One region of the Rhizobium sp. NZLR8 genome, then DNA from elsewhere that is predicted to be linked to it. Evidence: predicted binding sites of a transcription regulator. Region 1 holds the regulator's gene; each other region holds the start of a gene.
What was found. The regulator PhoB, encoded in region 1, activates phosphate uptake and scavenging genes when phosphate is short. The targets are predictions, from matches to a motif close to TGTCATNNANCTGTCAT.
Positions count from the first base shown of each region.

Region 2: HJB89_RS14335 (DUF2794 domain-containing protein) is a predicted target of PhoB. The motif match lies at 1,727-1,743, and genes of this name have one in related genera.
Region 3: phnF (phosphonate metabolism transcriptional regulator PhnF) is a predicted target of PhoB. The motif match lies at 1,153-1,169, and genes of this name have one in related genera.
Region 4: phnC (phosphonate ABC transporter ATP-binding protein) is a predicted target of PhoB. The motif match lies at 2,215-2,231, and genes of this name have one in related genera.

Region 1 covers NZ_JABDVY010000009.1:15,749-19,759, forward strand. The annotation lists gene pstA (phosphate ABC transporter permease PstA) at 1-821, shown strand, start outside; gene pstB (phosphate ABC transporter ATP-binding protein PstB) at 837-1,652, shown strand; gene phoU (phosphate signaling complex protein PhoU) at 1,697-2,410, shown strand; gene phoB (phosphate regulon transcriptional regulator PhoB) at 2,543-3,226, shown strand; gene HJB89_RS19715 (GcrA family cell cycle regulator) at 3,404-3,937, opposite strand.
Region 2 covers NZ_JABDVY010000005.1:276,140-280,150, forward strand. The annotation lists gene acnA (aconitate hydratase AcnA) at 1-439, shown strand, start outside; gene HJB89_RS14330 (thioredoxin family protein) at 675-1,415, shown strand; gene HJB89_RS14335 (DUF2794 domain-containing protein) at 1,766-2,167, shown strand; gene HJB89_RS14340 (GNAT family N-acetyltransferase) at 2,231-2,788, opposite strand; gene HJB89_RS14345 (Bax inhibitor-1/YccA family protein) at 2,898-3,626, opposite strand; gene HJB89_RS14350 (ABC transporter permease) at 3,806-4,011, opposite strand, start outside.
Region 3 covers NZ_JABDVY010000001.1:115,584-119,594, forward strand. The annotation lists gene phnH (phosphonate C-P lyase system protein PhnH) at 1-608, opposite strand, end outside; gene phnG (phosphonate C-P lyase system protein PhnG) at 608-1,084, opposite strand; gene phnF (phosphonate metabolism transcriptional regulator PhnF) at 1,193-1,930, shown strand; gene HJB89_RS00550 (2,3-bisphosphoglycerate-dependent phosphoglycerate mutase) at 1,975-2,610, opposite strand; gene dapB (4-hydroxy-tetrahydrodipicolinate reductase) at 2,632-3,456, opposite strand; gene HJB89_RS00560 (ABC transporter ATP-binding protein) at 3,472-4,011, opposite strand, start outside.
Region 4 covers NZ_JABDVY010000001.1:109,583-113,593, reverse strand. The annotation lists gene phnK (phosphonate C-P lyase system protein PhnK) at 1-767, shown strand, start outside; gene phnL (phosphonate C-P lyase system protein PhnL) at 848-1,555, shown strand; gene HJB89_RS00510 (DapH/DapD/GlmU-related protein) at 1,552-2,169, shown strand; gene phnC (phosphonate ABC transporter ATP-binding protein) at 2,298-3,143, shown strand; gene phnD (phosphonate ABC transporter substrate-binding protein) at 3,230-4,011, shown strand, end outside.

The DNA of each region.
Region 1 (4,011 bases):
TCGACCTGTCGGTCGATGAGAAGAACCGCAAGGTCAACGACAAGCAGGTTGGCTGGATGAACGAGCTGAAGGCGAGCGGCGCTCTCCACAAGCAGTTCAACACCGGCCTCTTCGTCAACGGCAATTCCAGCCGTCCGGAGGCCGCAGGCCTTGGCGTCGCCCTCATCGGCTCGCTCTACCTGATGCTGATCGTGCTGGTGCTCGCTCTGCCGATCGGCGTTGCCGCCTCGATCTATCTCGAGGAGTTTGCGCCGAAGAACAAGCTGACCGATCTGATCGAGGTCAACATCAACAACCTCGCCGCCGTGCCCTCGATCGTCTACGGTCTGCTCGGCCTTTCCGTCTTCATCAACTTCGTCGGCCTGCCGCGTTCGGCTTCGCTGGTTGGCGGCCTGGTGCTGACGTTGATGACCCTGCCGACGATCATCATTGCGACGCGCGCCGCACTGCGCGCCGTGCCGCCGTCGATCCGCGCTGCAGCCCTCGGCCTCGGCGCCTCGAAGATGCAGATGGTGTTCCACCATGTTCTGCCGCTCGCCATGCCCGGCATCCTCACCGGCACGATCATCGGCCTGGCGCATGCGCTCGGCGAAACCGCGCCGCTGCTGCTGATCGGCATGGTCGCCTTCGTCGCCAACGCGCCGACGACGCCGCTCGATCCCTCGACGGCTCTGCCCGTGCAGGTCTATATGTGGGCCAACGAGGCCGAACGTGCCTTCGTCGAGCGGACTTCGGGTGCCATCATCGTCCTGCTCCTGTTCCTGATCGTCATGAACATGGGCGCCATCCTCTTGCGTCGTCGCTTCGAGCGCCGCTGGTAAACGGAGTTACACATCATGAACATGTTGACGGAAGCTGCAGTTGAAAAAGCGCTGGATCAGAAGATGAGCAACGTCCCTTATAAGATGATCGGCAAGGATGTCTCGGTTTACTATGGCGAGAAGCGCGCGCTTTTCGATGTGAACCTGAACATCCGCGAAAACACCGTAACCGCGCTGATCGGCCCGTCCGGCTGCGGCAAGTCGACCTTCCTGCGGAGCCTAAACCGCATGAACGACACGATCGACGGCTGCCGGGTCACCGGCAAGATCACGCTTGATACCGACGATATCTATGATCCCGATATCGACGTCGTCGAACTTCGCGCCCGCGTCGGCATGGTCTTCCAGAAGCCGAACCCGTTCCCGAAGACGATCTATGAAAACGTCTCCTACGGCCCGCGCATCCATGGCCTTGCCAAGTCGAAGGCCGATCTCGACCAGATCGTCGAGACCAGCCTGCAGCGTGCCGGCCTCTGGAACGAGGTCAAGGACCGCGTGCATGAATCCGGCACCGGCCTGTCCGGCGGTCAGCAGCAGCGCCTCTGCATTGCCCGCGCCGTCGCCGTCAGCCCTGAAGTCATCCTGATGGACGAGCCCTGCTCGGCGCTCGACCCGATCGCCACCGCCAAGGTCGAGGAACTGATCCACGAACTGCGCGAGAACTACACGATCGTCATCGTCACCCACTCCATGCAGCAGGCCGCGCGCGTCTCGCAGCGCACCGCCATGTTCCACCTCGGCAATCTCGTCGAGGAGAACGACACCGACAAGATGTTCACCAATCCCGACGATCCGCGCACCCAGGACTACATCATGGGTCGCTTCGGTTGATTTTGGCGACACCAAGCCTTCCCGTTATTCGAGGATAAAGCCCCATGGCATCGACACATATTTTTTCTGCCTATGATGATGATCTGAAGTTCCTGTCCAGGCGGATTTCCGAAATGGGCGGCCTGGCCGAGCAGATGGTCAGCGAGGCCGTCCGGGCGCTCGTCAACGGCGATACCGCGCTGGCGCAGAAGGTCATCTCCGACGATGTGATCCTCGATCACGCCGAGCGAGAAATCGGCGACAAGGCGATCGTTACCATCGCCCGCCGTCAACCGATGGCCTCGGACCTGCGCGAAATCATGGGTTCGATCCGCATCGCCGCCGATCTCGAACGCGTCGGCGACCTCGGCAAGAACACCGCCAAGCGCGTCATCGCCGTGCAGAGCACCGGCGTTCCGCGCAAGCTCGCCCGCGGTCTCGAGCATCTGTCCGAGCTGGCGCTCGTCCAGCTCAAGGAAGTGCTCGACGTCTACACGACGCGCTCCGCCGACAAGGCCAATGCGATCCGTGAACGCGACAACGAGATCGACGCGATGTACACCTCGCTGTTCCGCGAGCTGCTGACCTACATGATGGAAGATCCGCGCAACATCACCAGCTGCACGCATCTGCTCTTCTGCGCCAAGAACATCGAGCGCATCGGCGACCACGCCACCAACATCGCCGAGACGATCTACTACATGGCGACCGGCGCACAGCCGGAAGGTGACCGTCCGAAAGACGACAGCGCCAACACCGTCGGCGCGGTCACGGAATAAAGCCCATACTAGCCGTTGCGTGCGCGCCCATCCGGGCGCGCAAAGAGGTCGCAGCCACCTTTCTGAATTTGCGCAGGATGCATTGCTTAAATCACCCCGGTTTAAGGAACATGCGCGAGGAGACCGACAGGCATGATCCCGAGAGTTGCAGTTGTTGAAGACGAGGAAGCCTTGAGCGTGCTTCTTCGCTACAATCTCGAAGCGGAAGGCTTCGAGGTCGATACTATCCTTCGTGGCGACGAAGCCGAAATCAGGCTTCAGGAGCGCACGCCCGACCTGCTCATCCTCGATTGGATGCTGCCCGGCGTCTCCGGCATCGAACTCTGCCGGCGCCTGCGCATGCGGCCGGAAACCGAACGTCTGCCGATCATCATGCTGACGGCGCGCGGCGAAGAGAGCGAGCGCGTCCGCGGACTGTCGACCGGGGCCGACGATTACGTCGTCAAGCCGTTCTCGACCCCGGAGCTCGTTGCCCGCGTCAAGGCGATGCTACGCCGCGCCCGTCCCGAGGTGCTGTCGACGGTGCTGAAATGCGGCGATATCGAACTCGACCGCGAAACCCATCGCGTCCATCGCAAAAGCCGCGAAGTCCGCCTCGGCCCCACCGAATTCCGCCTGCTGGAATTCCTGATGTCGTCGCCGAGCCGGGTCTTCTCCCGCTCGCAGCTTCTCGACGGCGTCTGGGGCCACGATATCTATGTCGACGAACGCACCGTCGACGTCCATGTCGGCCGCCTGCGCAAGGCGCTGAACTTCTCCAACATGCAAGACGTCATCCGCACCGTCCGCGGCGCCGGCTATTCGATGGAAGCCTGAGGGGTTTCCGATAAAGTCGAGCAAGCTCTGCCCCTCACCCTAACCCGACCGGGGTCGAGCCACTCGTCTCGACCCCGGTCGGTGCCGGCAGGCGGATGAGGGGCAGCCACACCCAACGTTCTCACATAAAAAAACGGGCCTTCCAGCCCGTTTTTGCATGTCGACAATGTCACCCGTTCAGCTCGCCCGCGCTGCCGCCCGGCGGCGTTCGTTGACGGGCTGGTAGGCGAGTTTCTGGTGATAGCCGCAATAGGGTGAATTGTCGGGGGACTCGCAGCCGCAGAAGTGGAAGTCATCCTTCAGCGGATCGCCGACCGGCCACTTGCAAGTGCGTTCGGTCAGTTCCGTCAGGCCGAGGCGGCGGGAGATCGGCACGACCACGTTGCCTTTCGGCACGTATTCCATTTCCTCGACCGTTTCGATCTCGATCTCTTCCTTCAGCATCGTTGCGCCCTGCTGGCGGGTAACGGTGCGGGTGGTGATCCGAGAGGCGAAGTTCGGCGCGCGCGGCGCCGATGTATTGCGTTTCGGCGTTCGGGCCGTGGCGGCCGTGCCGCCGGCCTTGGCGCGGCCCGGAAGGCTCAGGCGGTGCACCTTGCCGATTACAGCGTTTCTGCTGACACCGCCAAGTTGCGCCGCGATCTGGCTGGCGCTCAGTCCTTCGGCCCAAAGCTTCTTGAGTTTCTCGACCCGCTCGTCTGTCCAGTTCATGCCCTGTCTCCACCTTCTGCGTTGGTGATGGCAGAATCCCTCACCGTTGCCTCGGAAGCTCCGAAACAAGAAAC
Region 2 (4,011 bases), on a different contig from region 1:
AGAGACCTCGATCTACGACGCGGCGATGCAGTACAAGGCCGAAGGCGTGCCGCTCGTCATCTTCGCCGGTGTCGAATATGGCAACGGCTCCTCGCGCGACTGGGCTGCCAAGGGCACCAATTTGCTCGGCGTCAAGGCTGTCGTCGCCCAGTCCTTCGAGCGTATCCATCGCTCGAACCTGGTCGGCATGGGCATCATTCCTTTCGTCTTCGAAGAGGGTACGACCTGGCAGAGCCTCGGCCTGAAGGGCGACGAGCTCGTCACCATCGAGGGCTTGGAAAAGATCAAGCCGCGCGAGAAGAAGATCGCCAAGATCACCTATGGCGACGGCACTGTGAAGGAAGTTCCGCTGCTGTCGCGCGTCGATACGCTCGACGAGGTGGTCTACCTCAACAATGGCGGCATCCTGCAGACGGTTCTGCGCGATCTCGCTGCCTGATTGTTAAGAGCTTCATAATATGATGATGGCCGCCGGAGAGCATTTTCCGGCGGCTTTTCTTTGCGGCGACGGTATTTGAGGGACCTCACGATGATTTGTTTTATGCGGGTTCCGGTTGCGCTGCGTCTCACCCGTTCGTGACTTTTCGTTTGGATCCGGAAGGATTATTCGTACGTTCATATGTCAGGGCCTCCGGTCGAACACGCCGTCGGCGCTGAAAAAGAGGTGCAGGTGAATGTCCCCCCGTTTTCTGATTCCGCTGATCGCCGGCGTTGTTCTCTCAGGCCCGCTTCAGGCCGAAGACGGCACGCCGAAAGGTGTCGTCGAACTGTTTACGGCGCAGGGCTGCTCCTCCTGTCCTCCCGCGGATGCTGCTTTCCGTAAGCTGGTGAGCCAGGGCGATGTCATCGCGCTCGCCTATCATGTCGATTACTGGAACTATCTCGGCTGGGCCGATACGCTGAGCTCGAAGGAAAACACCGAGCGGCAATATGGCTATGCGAGGACAATGGGCCGCAGCAACGTCTACACGCCGCAGGCCATCGTCAACGGGCGCGGTCATCTGGCCGGCGCCGATCTCAACGGTATCAACGGCAAGCTCGATACCTATAGCGGCGAAGGCAACGGGCTGACCGTCCCCATCAGCGCGTCGATGCGCGGCGACGAGCTGGAGATCAAGATCGGCGCGGGACAGGGCAAAGCCAATGTCGTGATGGTGTATTTCGACAAGGAAAAGACCATCGACGTCGAAAAGGGCGAGAACAGCGGAAAGAAGATTTCCTATCTGCACAGCGTCACCAATGTCGAAACCGTCGGCATGTGGGACGGCAAGGCGACCAGTCTGACGCTGCCAGCCAGTGTCCTGCAGCGGCCGCAGCTCGAGGGCTGCGCGATCCTGCTGCAATCGGCGACCGACAACGGCGATCCGGCTGCGATCCTTGGGGCGACCGTGGTGATGGCTGGAAAAAACATCTGAGATTTCATCCGCTTGCGGATGAAGTACCGGGCGGCCCGGCTGAGCGTATTCGGGGCTGGGGTTAAGGTCGATACGCTCCGCCGGGCCCTTTGGCGCGCTGGCGCCAAACCGGGATTCATAATTCTCCTGCAAATGAGGCGCTGTTTTGACTGAAATGCGGCGCTACCGAGAAAGCGACAACGCTATTATGCGCATCGGACGATGCGCCGATTCAAAGTGCTACGGCATCCTTGCGCGTCCAACGCGCGGCGCTGGAGTGCGGCCGAATGTGACGGCCGGCACTCTTGCAATTTGCGGCGGCTCGGGCACACTGTCACTCTCCTGTCACATGCAGAGGCCTCGGAGACTGAATGACAGATCAGCCGGATTTGCGACACGGCGAAAGCCGTTCCGTCGACAATAGTTCCTCAGTCGTCGTCGATCTCAGGGAATACAAGCAAAGCAAAGATCCACTTCCGGTGACCTTTCATCGGCGCGAACTGGATGCGATCCTCTGGATCTACGGCCGTATGGTCGGTGACGGCGAATGGCGCGACTACGCCATCGATCATCTGAAAGACAGGGCGGTATTTTCCGTCTTCAAACGCTCCGGTGAAATGCCGCTCTTCCGCGTCGAGAAAAATCCCAAGCTTGCCGCCAAGCAGGGCGCCTATTCGGTGATCAACGTCCACGGCACCATTCTGAAGCGCGGTCACGAGTTGAACCAGGTGTTGAAGGTGTTCGACAAGGCGCTGAAGCTGGTCGATAAGTAAGCCGAAACACTTTTTCTGCATGTCGTTATCCCGGAACCGCTGCACACTTCCGGGCGACATGCATCAGCCGGCAAACAGCGTGCCGGGATAGATGGACGGATCCGGATCGGTCGTCATACCCTCGCCGAGGACGCGCTGCATGAGCATCGTATCCAGCCAGCGGCCATGCTTGTAGCCGGCCCCCCGCATCAGGCCGACCTCCACGAAGCCCGCCTTGAGATGAAGCGCGATCGAGGCGGGGCTGGCGCCGCCGATGACCGCGATCATCTGACGAAAACCGAGACCGGTGCAGCGGTCGATCAGCTCGGTCATCAATGCTTTGCCGATGCCGCGGCCGCGGGCTTCGGGCGCCAGATAGATCGAATCCTCGACTATCCAGCGATAGGCCGGGCGGACGCGAAAGGCCGAGGCATAGGCGTAGCCGAGCAGGTTTCCGTCAGCATCGGCTGCGGCGATATAGGGATATTGCTGGCCGACGATCGCCGCAAACCGCTGCGCCATCTCAGCCTCGGACGGCGGCGTGATCTCATAGCTCGACGTGCCGTTCAGGACGGATTCGCGATAGATTTCGGCGATGGCGGGGATATCGGCTTCGGAAGCATTGCGCAGGAGGAAGGACATTTCGGCGGCAGGTCCATCGGAGGGCAAGGTCTCTCCTAAACCATTCCGCGAAAGCCGGCGCAACAAAAAAGGCGGCCGAAGCCGCCTTTTCGATCTCAGTCTGTCCTGCTTATTTACGGTTGCCCATGAACTGGAGCAGGAACATGAAGAGGTTGATGAAGTCGAGATAGAGCGTCAGCGCACCCATGATCGCCTTGCGGCCGGCCACGGCGACGTCATCGGCTTCCAGGTACAATTCCTTGATCCGCTGCGTGTCGTAGGCGGTAAGGCCTGCGAAGATCAGGACGCCGATCGCGGAGATCGCGAACTGCAGCGCGGACGACGCCAGGAAGATGTTGACGATTGAAGCGATGATCAGGCCAAAAAGACCCATGATCAGGAACGAGCCCATCGCCGACAGGTTACGCTTCGTGGTGTAGCCGTAAAGCGACAGCGCGCCGAAGGAGGCGGCGGTGACGAAGAAGGTCTGAACGACGCTCTGGCCGGTGTAGACCAGGAAGATCGACGAGAGCGACAGGCCGACAAGTGCGGCATAGACCCAGAAAGTCGTCTGGGCGGCGGCCACGCTCATGCTGTTAATGCGGAAGCTCAGGAAGAAGACGGCCGCAAGAGGCGCAAGGATGACGACCCAGCGCAAAGGCGACTGGAACAGCAGCACGCCGAACTGGGTGAGCTGGCCGTCCTGAACAGCGAAGTTGAATCCGAGATATGCGGCCACGCCGGTGATCGCCAGACCCAGCGCCATCAGGTTGTAAACCTTGAGCATATAAGTGCGCAGGCCTTGATCAATCATCTCGCCGGTCTGCGCGCGGCTTTGATAGTTACGAAGGTCAGCCATAGTTTCCTCTTACAAGCTCCGATGGAAATACGGTGTCGGGTTTTCGACCCGGGCGCCGCTGCGGAGCTCCAGCATGCCTGCAGACAATATGAGGCTTTCGCCGATCGCAAACAAGAGGCTTGCAAAGGCTCGGTCGGTTAAATCGCCGTAAGGTGAAGGGTTTGGGCGTCGCTATCCGGTCAGAGTTCGCGCAGGACGGGCGCCGCCTTCTGTCCGAGGATCCGCCAGGTGCCGATGAGGCCGATGCCGACGGTGAGGACGAGCGCGGTCACCAGCGTCAGCCCCGCCACATCGGGCAGGAAGGTCGAGGGCAGGCGCATGATGCGGGCGACGATGAACCAGGCGGCAACGCCGCCGGCGATCAACGCGAAGATTGCGGTTGCCA
Region 3 (4,011 bases), on a different contig from region 1:
CAGATCTCCGTTGCTGTGATCTTGGTGGTGCGCGGCAGGCAGAGGAAACGCTCGGCCGACGTCAGCACGATGTCGATGCCGCGCGGGAAGAGCGCGCGGTTCTCGGTCCAGAGCCGCAGGAAGGTCTCCGGCAGCCCGACAGGCGCGATTTCCGTCACACTCTGGATACCGGGCCCCATCAGCGCCAGCCTGCGTCCACCCTCGAGATCGGCGAGCTCGATGACAACAGTCGTCGAGCGGTCGGGATATTCCTGCGTGCCCGATGCAAACAGGCCGAAGGAGCAAAGCGCGGTGCCGGCCTCCGTGAAGGCGAAGCGGGCCTCAGCCTTTTCACCGGTCAGCGGCGCGCCGGTGTGGAAGCCGAGCCACTCCGGCACGGCCGATTTCGCCAGTCCCTGGGACAGCCAGACAGGCGTGTCGTGGTCGCAAAGCGTCAGCGCGATCGTGCCGGCGCCAATACCGAACGGCACAGGCGGCGCGACATCGGGCCGGACGGTCTGGATCGTGCCGGGGCGAGCCATGCCGTCCATCAGCATCTTGAAGACGCTCTGGGCGTGGAAGACCGGGTCGGCAAAGCCACCTGTGAGGGCTTCTGTCTTCAGCCCCATCAGTTGTCTCCCCGCACCATGGTGAAGAAATCGACGCGGGTCGCTGCCGTCTCGTCCGCCTTGCGGCGTTCGGCATCGGCGATCCGTTCGGCGACGGGCAAAAGCAGTGCCTGTTCGACAAAATCCTTCGTCGCCTCCTCCTGCCAGAGCGCGTCGAAGATCGCCGCCAGCCGGGCCTTCTCACGGTCGGTGCCCAGCGCCTGGGCATGGCCGATCGCCCCGGAGACGAGCCGGACCGTGGCCCGGGTCACTGTGACCTCGCCAAGATTGAAGGGAGCGCCGCCGCCGCCGATGCGGCCGCGGACCATCACCAACCCGGTCTCCGGTCCGCGCACCGGATGTGCCGCGGGCTTTTCCGGCAACGCGTTCCAGACCGCCGAGAGTTCGCTCAGTTCCGCGCGCGCCAGCAGATCGGCGGCGCGTTTGCGCCCGGATGCCGTCTGTGGCGTTGCGCCTGTCCTATCCGCTGATATCATTGTCGCTTCCTCAAATGTCTATTGATATAGACAACCATACAAGATATACCTACGCTTAAATCGATGTGGTGACAAGCGTGTGACATCGGACGTGGGAACGGGGGCGGAATGCCAGGATTAAAGCAGGTGCAAAGGCAGACTGGTGTGGCGCTCTGGCGCCAGATCGCCGACCGGATCCGTGAGACAATCAGCACGGGTACCTATGACGAGACCGGAATGGTGCCGCCGGAGACGGTCCTGGCGCTGCAATTCGGCGTCAACCGGCATACGGTGCGGAGCGCTTTGGCGGCCTTGGCGCAGGAAGGGATCGTCCGTGCGGTACAAGGTCGCGGCACGCTGATCGAGCGCAAGGAGCGGCTGAATTTCCCGATTACCCGGCGCACGCGATTTACCGCCGGCATCGGCGATCAGGCGCGCGAGATGCGCGGCCTTCTGCTCGACGAGGTGAAGGAGGAGGCCAGCGCCGAGGTCGCCCGCTGGCTGAATATCAAGCCAGGGGGGCAGGTGATCCGGCTGGAAACATTGCGCCATGCCGACAGGCGGCCGGTTTCAAAGGCGACGAGCTGGTTTCCTGCCGGGCGTTTTGCCGGGATCGGCGAGGCCTACCGCAAGCACGAATCGATCACCAAGGCTTTCGCCGAGCTCGGCCTGTCGGACTATGTCCGTGCAACGACCGAGGTGACGGCCGCCCATGCGAATGCAGCCGATATGGCCGACCTCGAACTCACCCCCGGCGCGATCCTGCTGATCGCAAAGGCGATGAACACTGATCTCGATGGCGTGCCGGTGCAATATTCGATCAGCCGGTTCGCAGCCGACCGGGTGCAGTTCACCATCGAGAATTGAGACATGAGGTGCCAGCCGACTCCGGCTGGCACGGACGTCAGAATTCAGTGTGCGCCGGACATATCGCCGAGCACTTCCTTCGACGCGACGGTGGAATCCGCCTTCAGCTTGTAGACCATGGGAACGCCGGTCGCGAGATTGAGGGCAAGCACGCCTTCTTTGCTCAGCTTGTCGAGCACCATGACAAGCGAGCGCAGCGAATTGCCGTGTGCGGCAACCAGCACCTTCTCGCCGTTGAGCACGCGCGGCAGGATTTCTGTGAGGTAGTAGGGCCAGACGCGGGCGCCGGTATCGCGCAGGCTCTCGCCCCCGGGCGGCGGCACGTCATAAGAGCGGCGCCAGATATGCACCTGTTCCTCGCCCCATTTGGCGCGAGCATCGTCTTTGTTGAGACCGGAGAGATCGCCATAGTCGCGCTCGTTCAGCGCCTGGTCGCGGATCGTTGGCAGATCGGGCTGGCCGACCTTGTCGAGGATGAGCTTCAGCGTGTGCTGCGCGCGCACCAACACCGAGGTGTAGGCGACGTCGAATTTGATCCCGTATTCGGCAAGCGCCTTGCCGCCGGCATTGGCCTCCTCGATGCCGAGCGCCGTCAGATCGGGATCCTTCCAGCCGGTGAAGAGATTCTTCAGGTTCCAGTCGCTCTGGCCGTGGCGAACGAGGACGAGGGTACCGCTCATGAATTTGCCTCCGCAATATCGTTATGAAGAAGAAAGCCCGAGCACGTCGAGCATGGAATAGAGACCCGGCTTCTTGTCGCGCGCCCAGAGTGCGGCCTTGATGGCGCCGCGCGCAAAGATCGAGCGGTCGGCTGCGCTGTGCGACAGGGTGACGATTTCGCCTTCACCGGCGAACAGCACCGAATGCTCGCCGATGACGGAGCCGCCGCGCAGCGTCGCAAAGCCGATCGTGCCGGCTTGCCGGGCGCCGGTATGGCCGTCGCGCACACGCACGGATTTTGCGGCAAGATCGATGCCGCGCCCCTTTGCTGCGGCCTCGCCGAACAGAAGGGCGGTGCCGGAAGGCGCATCCACCTTGTGCTTGTGGTGCATTTCCAGGATCTCGATATCCCAGTCATCAGGCTCGAGCGCACGCGCGGCCTGCTCGGCGAGCACGCTGAGCAGATTGACCCCGAGGCTCATATTGCCTGATTTGACGATACGGGCATGGCGGGCGGCGGCGGCGATCTTGACATTGTCTTCAGCCGAACAGCCGGTCGTGCCGACGACATGGACGATGCGGGCCTGAGCGGCGAGGCCGCAGAATTCCGTTGTTGCGGCAGGCGAGGTGAAGTCGAGCACGCCTTCGGCATCCAGAAAGGCATTGAGCGGATCGTCGCCGATAATGACACCGGTCGGGCCGAGACCGGCGATCTCGCCGGCATCCTTGCCGATAAAGGGCGAACCGCTGCGCTCGACTGCGGCATGGAGTGTGGCGCCCTCAATGGAATGGATGAGCCGGATCAGCGTCTGCCCCATGCGCCCGGCTGCGCCAACCACCACCAGTTTCATCGCAGCATCGCTCATGTCAGGCTCACCAGGTCAGTTTGAATCTGAGGCCGAAGGCCTCTGCAGATTGTTGAGGCGAGCGTAAAGACCGTCGCGGACCTTCGCAAGCGTCTCGTGATTGCCTTCCTCGACGACGCGGCCCTGCTGCATGACGACGATCTTGTCGGCGCGCACCACGGTCGAAAGCCGGTGGGCGATGACGACGACGGTACGGCCGGTCATCGCCTCGTCGAGCGCCTTCTGCACGGCCGCTTCGGATTCGGTGTCGAGGGCTGAGGTCGCCTCGTCGAGAAGCAGGATCGGCGCATTGCGCACCAGGGCACGCGCAATCGACAGCCGTTGGCGCTGGCCGCCGGAAAGCGTCACGCCGTTTTCGCCGACCGGCGTCTCGTAACCCTGCGGCTGGGCTGAGATGAAATCATGCGCATAGGCAAGCCGGGCCGCTTCTTCCACCTCGGCATCGGTCGCTTCCGGCCGGCCATAGCGGATATTGTCGCGGATCGTGCCCTCGAACAGGTAGGGCTGCTGCGAGACATAGGCGAGCTGCTGGCGCAGCGACTTCTTGGTGATGTG
Region 4 (4,011 bases), on a different contig from region 1:
TCCCGCTTCTCAAAGTCCATGACGTTTCGAAATTTTACGGCAACCGGATCGGCTGCCGCGACGTCTCCTTCGATCTCTGGCCGGGCGAAGTGCTCGCCATCGTCGGCGAGTCCGGCTCCGGCAAGACGACACTGCTGAACTGCCTCTCCACCCGGCTGCTGCCGAGCACTGGCAGCGTCGAATACCACATGCGCGACGGCAGCTACCGCGACCTCTACCGCATGAACGAGGCCGAGCGGCGTTTCCTGATGCGCACCGACTGGGGCTTCGTGCACCAGAATCCGGCCGACGGCCTGCGCATGACCGTCTCCGCCGGCGCCAATGTCGGCGAACGGCTGATGGCGATCGGCGACCGGCACTATGGCACGATCCGCGCTTCGGCGATCGATTGGCTGGAGCGCGTCGAGATCGACGCCGACCGCATCGACGACCAGCCGCGCGCCTTTTCCGGCGGCATGCGCCAGCGCCTGCAGATCGCCCGCAACCTCGTCACCGGCCCGCGCCTCGTCTTCATGGACGAACCCACGGGCGGCCTCGACGTCTCGGTGCAGGCACGCCTGCTCGATCTGGTGCGCGGCCTCGTTAACGATCTCGGCCTGTCGGCGATCATCGTCACCCACGATCTCGCCGTCGCCCGCCTGCTCTCACACCGGATGATGGTGATGAAGGACGGCTACGTCATCGAACACGGGCTCACCGACCGGGTGCTCGACGACCCGCGCGAACTCTACACGCAACTGCTCGTCTCCTCGATCCTGCAGGTCTGAGCAATTCAAGACTTTACAGCGTCCTTGCGCGTCTTTTCAGGGCCCGGCGCTGTAAATCCGAAACCAGGAAAGAAGACATCATGCCAACGCCCCTCGTCGTTTCCGAAGTCTCGAAAAGCTTCACCATGCACCTGCGCGACGGCATCAGGCTGCCCGTCGTTTCCAATGTCGCCTTCTCGGTCGCCTCAGGCGAATGCGTCGTGCTCGGCGGCCCATCGGGCGTCGGCAAGAGCTCGCTGCTCAAGATGATCTACGGCAATTATGCCGTCGACACTGGCCAGATCCTCATACGCCACGACGGGCGCATCGTCGACCTCGCCGCCGCCGATCCGCGCACCGTGCTCAACGTGCGGCGCCACACGCTCGGCTATGTCAGCCAGTTCCTGCGCACAGTACCGCGCGTCGCGGCGGTCGATGTGGTTGCCGAACCGCTTGTGGCGCGCGGCGACGACGCCGCCACGGCACGGGAAAAGGCGGGCGCCCTGCTTGCCAGGCTCAACCTGCCGGAAGCGCTCTGGCAACTTCCACCCGCCACCTTCTCCGGCGGCGAGCAGCAGCGCGTCAACATCGCCCGCGGCTTCATCACCGAGCACACGATCCTGCTTCTCGACGAACCCACAGCCTCGCTCGATGCCAAAAACCGTGCCGTCGTCGTCGGCATGATCGAGGAGAAGAAGAAGGCGGGTGTCGCGCTTCTCGGCATTTTCCACGACGAGGAAGTGCGCGAGGCGGTCGCCGACCGCATCCTCGACGTCCAGCTGTTCTCGCCTGGAAAGATCGCCGCATGAGCCGCAAGCTTGGCATCGAGCCCTATGTGCATGAGACGGCATCCGTCAGCGATTCCACCTTCGGGCGCTATACGGAGGTCTCCGAGCGCTGCCGCATCAGCGAGGCCACGTTCGGCGACTATTCCTACATCATGCAGGATGGCTCAGTCTGGTGCGCAACGATCGGCAAGTTCGTCAATATTGCCGCCGCCGTGCGCATCAACGCCACCAATCATCCGACCTGGCGGGCGACGCTGCATCATTTCACCTATCGTGCCGCCGACTACTGGCCGGACGGCGACATGGAAACCGATTTCTTCGCCTGGCGGCGGGCAAACCGCGTGACGATCGGCAACGATGTCTGGATCGGCCATGGGGCGACCATCCTGCCCGGCGTCACCGTCGGCAACGGCGCGGTGATCGGCGCCGGTGCGGTGGTATCGAAGGATGTCGCTCCCTACGCGATCGTCGGCGGCGTACCGGCCAAACCAATCCGCGAACGCTTTCCAAGAGAGATCGGCGAACGGATGGACAGGCTTTCCTGGTGGGATTGGGAGCACGACCGGCTGCGCCAGGCGCTGCAGGATTTCCGCAACCTGAGCGCGGAAGATTTCCTGTTCCGCTACGGTGGTTAAACCGCCGATATAGATGCGCAACAAGCGCGGGGATATGTGACAGGACTTACACAAATATGACATGGGAGGTTCATCAAGCGGGACTAATGCGATGCTGACCAAGGCCTGGAGTGCAAAGGGAAAGCATGATGTTCGAGCTGAAGAATGTCACACGTCGTTTCGGAAAAAAGCTCGCCGTCGATTCCGTCACGCTCGACATTCCTCAGGGCCAGATGGTCGGCATCATCGGCCGATCCGGCGCCGGCAAGTCGACGCTCTTGCGCATGATCAACCGGCTGCAGGAACCGAGCTCCGGCTCCATTCATTTCGCCGGCGTCGAGGTCTCCGGGCTTCGCGGCCGGGCGTTGCGCAACTGGCAACGCGATTGCGCGATGATCTTCCAGCAGTTCAACCTGGTGCCGCGCCTCGACGTTCTGACCAATGTCATGCTCGGCCGCCTCAACCACCGCTCGACGCTTCTGAGCCTGCTCAACATCTTCACCCGCGAGGAACGTGTGCATGCCATCGCTGCGCTCGAACGCCTCGGTATCGAGCAGACGGCGTTGCAGGCATCCGGCACGCTTTCCGGCGGCCAGCAGCAGCGCGTGGCGATTGCGCGAGCGCTGATGCAAAACCCGAAGATGGTTCTTGCCGACGAGCCGATCGCCTCGCTCGATCCGCTGAATGCCAAGATCGTCATGGATGCGCTGCGCGATATCAACGAGCGCGAGGGCATCACCGTCATCACCAACCTTCACACGCTCGACACCGCCCGCAACTATTGTGAGCGCATCGTCGGCATGGCCGGCGGCCGCGTCGTCTTCGACGGCAAGGCTTCGGAACTGACCGCCGAGGCAGTGAAGGCAATCTACGGGACGGACAAGGATGGCGCCGGCATCGACGAAACGATGACCTCGACGTCCATCAATATCGCTCCCGAGCGGGCAGACAATCAATCCGCCGGCGCCCAACCGCTGGCGCTGGCCGGTCTCTGAGCGAGCCGGCCGCGATCGAGCGCCCGCGTCAAGGGCACACTTCTTCGTAACGGAAGACCGGGGGCACCGGTCAATAGGAGAGACACATGTTGAAGAAAACACTCTTTGCGGCAACGGCGCTCTTCGCGCTCGCCGGCGCCGCCAACGCGGCAGATCTCAAGGAATTCCGCATCGGCATTCTCGGCGGCGAAAACGAAACCGACCGCCTGCGCAACTATGCCTGCCTTGCCGACCACCTGAAGCAGGAATTCGGCTTCGAGAAGGTGTCGCTGTTCCCCGCCGCCGACTATGACGGCGTTATCCAGGGCCTGCTCGGCGGCACGCTCGACTTCGCCGAACTCGGCGCTTCCGGCTATGCAGCCATTTACATCAAGGACGAGAAAGCTGTTACGCCGATCCTGACGACGCAGCAGAAGGACGGCTCGACGGGTTACTACTCGGTCGGTCTCGCCCTGAAGTCCTCCGGCATTAAGAATATCAAGGACGCCAAGGGCAAGAAGCTCGGCTACGCCGATCCGGATTCCACCTCCGGCTATCTCGTGCCGCTGACGCAGATCCCCAAGGACACGGGCATGCCGAACGACAAGTTCTTCGCCTCGACGCAGTTCAACGGCGGCCACGAGAACAACCTGCTTGCCGCTTATGACGGCAAGGTCGACGTTGCCGTCGACGACTCGTCGGGCATCGGCGAATTCAAAGACGGCTACACCTCCGGCACCTTCCGCAAGGAAGTCGACAAGGGCGCCGTCGATCCGAACAAGCTGGTTGAAGTATGGCGTTCGCCGCTGATCCCGAACGGCCCCCTCGTCGTTCGCAACGCCCTCGGCCAGGACTGGCAGACGAAGCTTGCAGCCTTCTTCACGGCTCT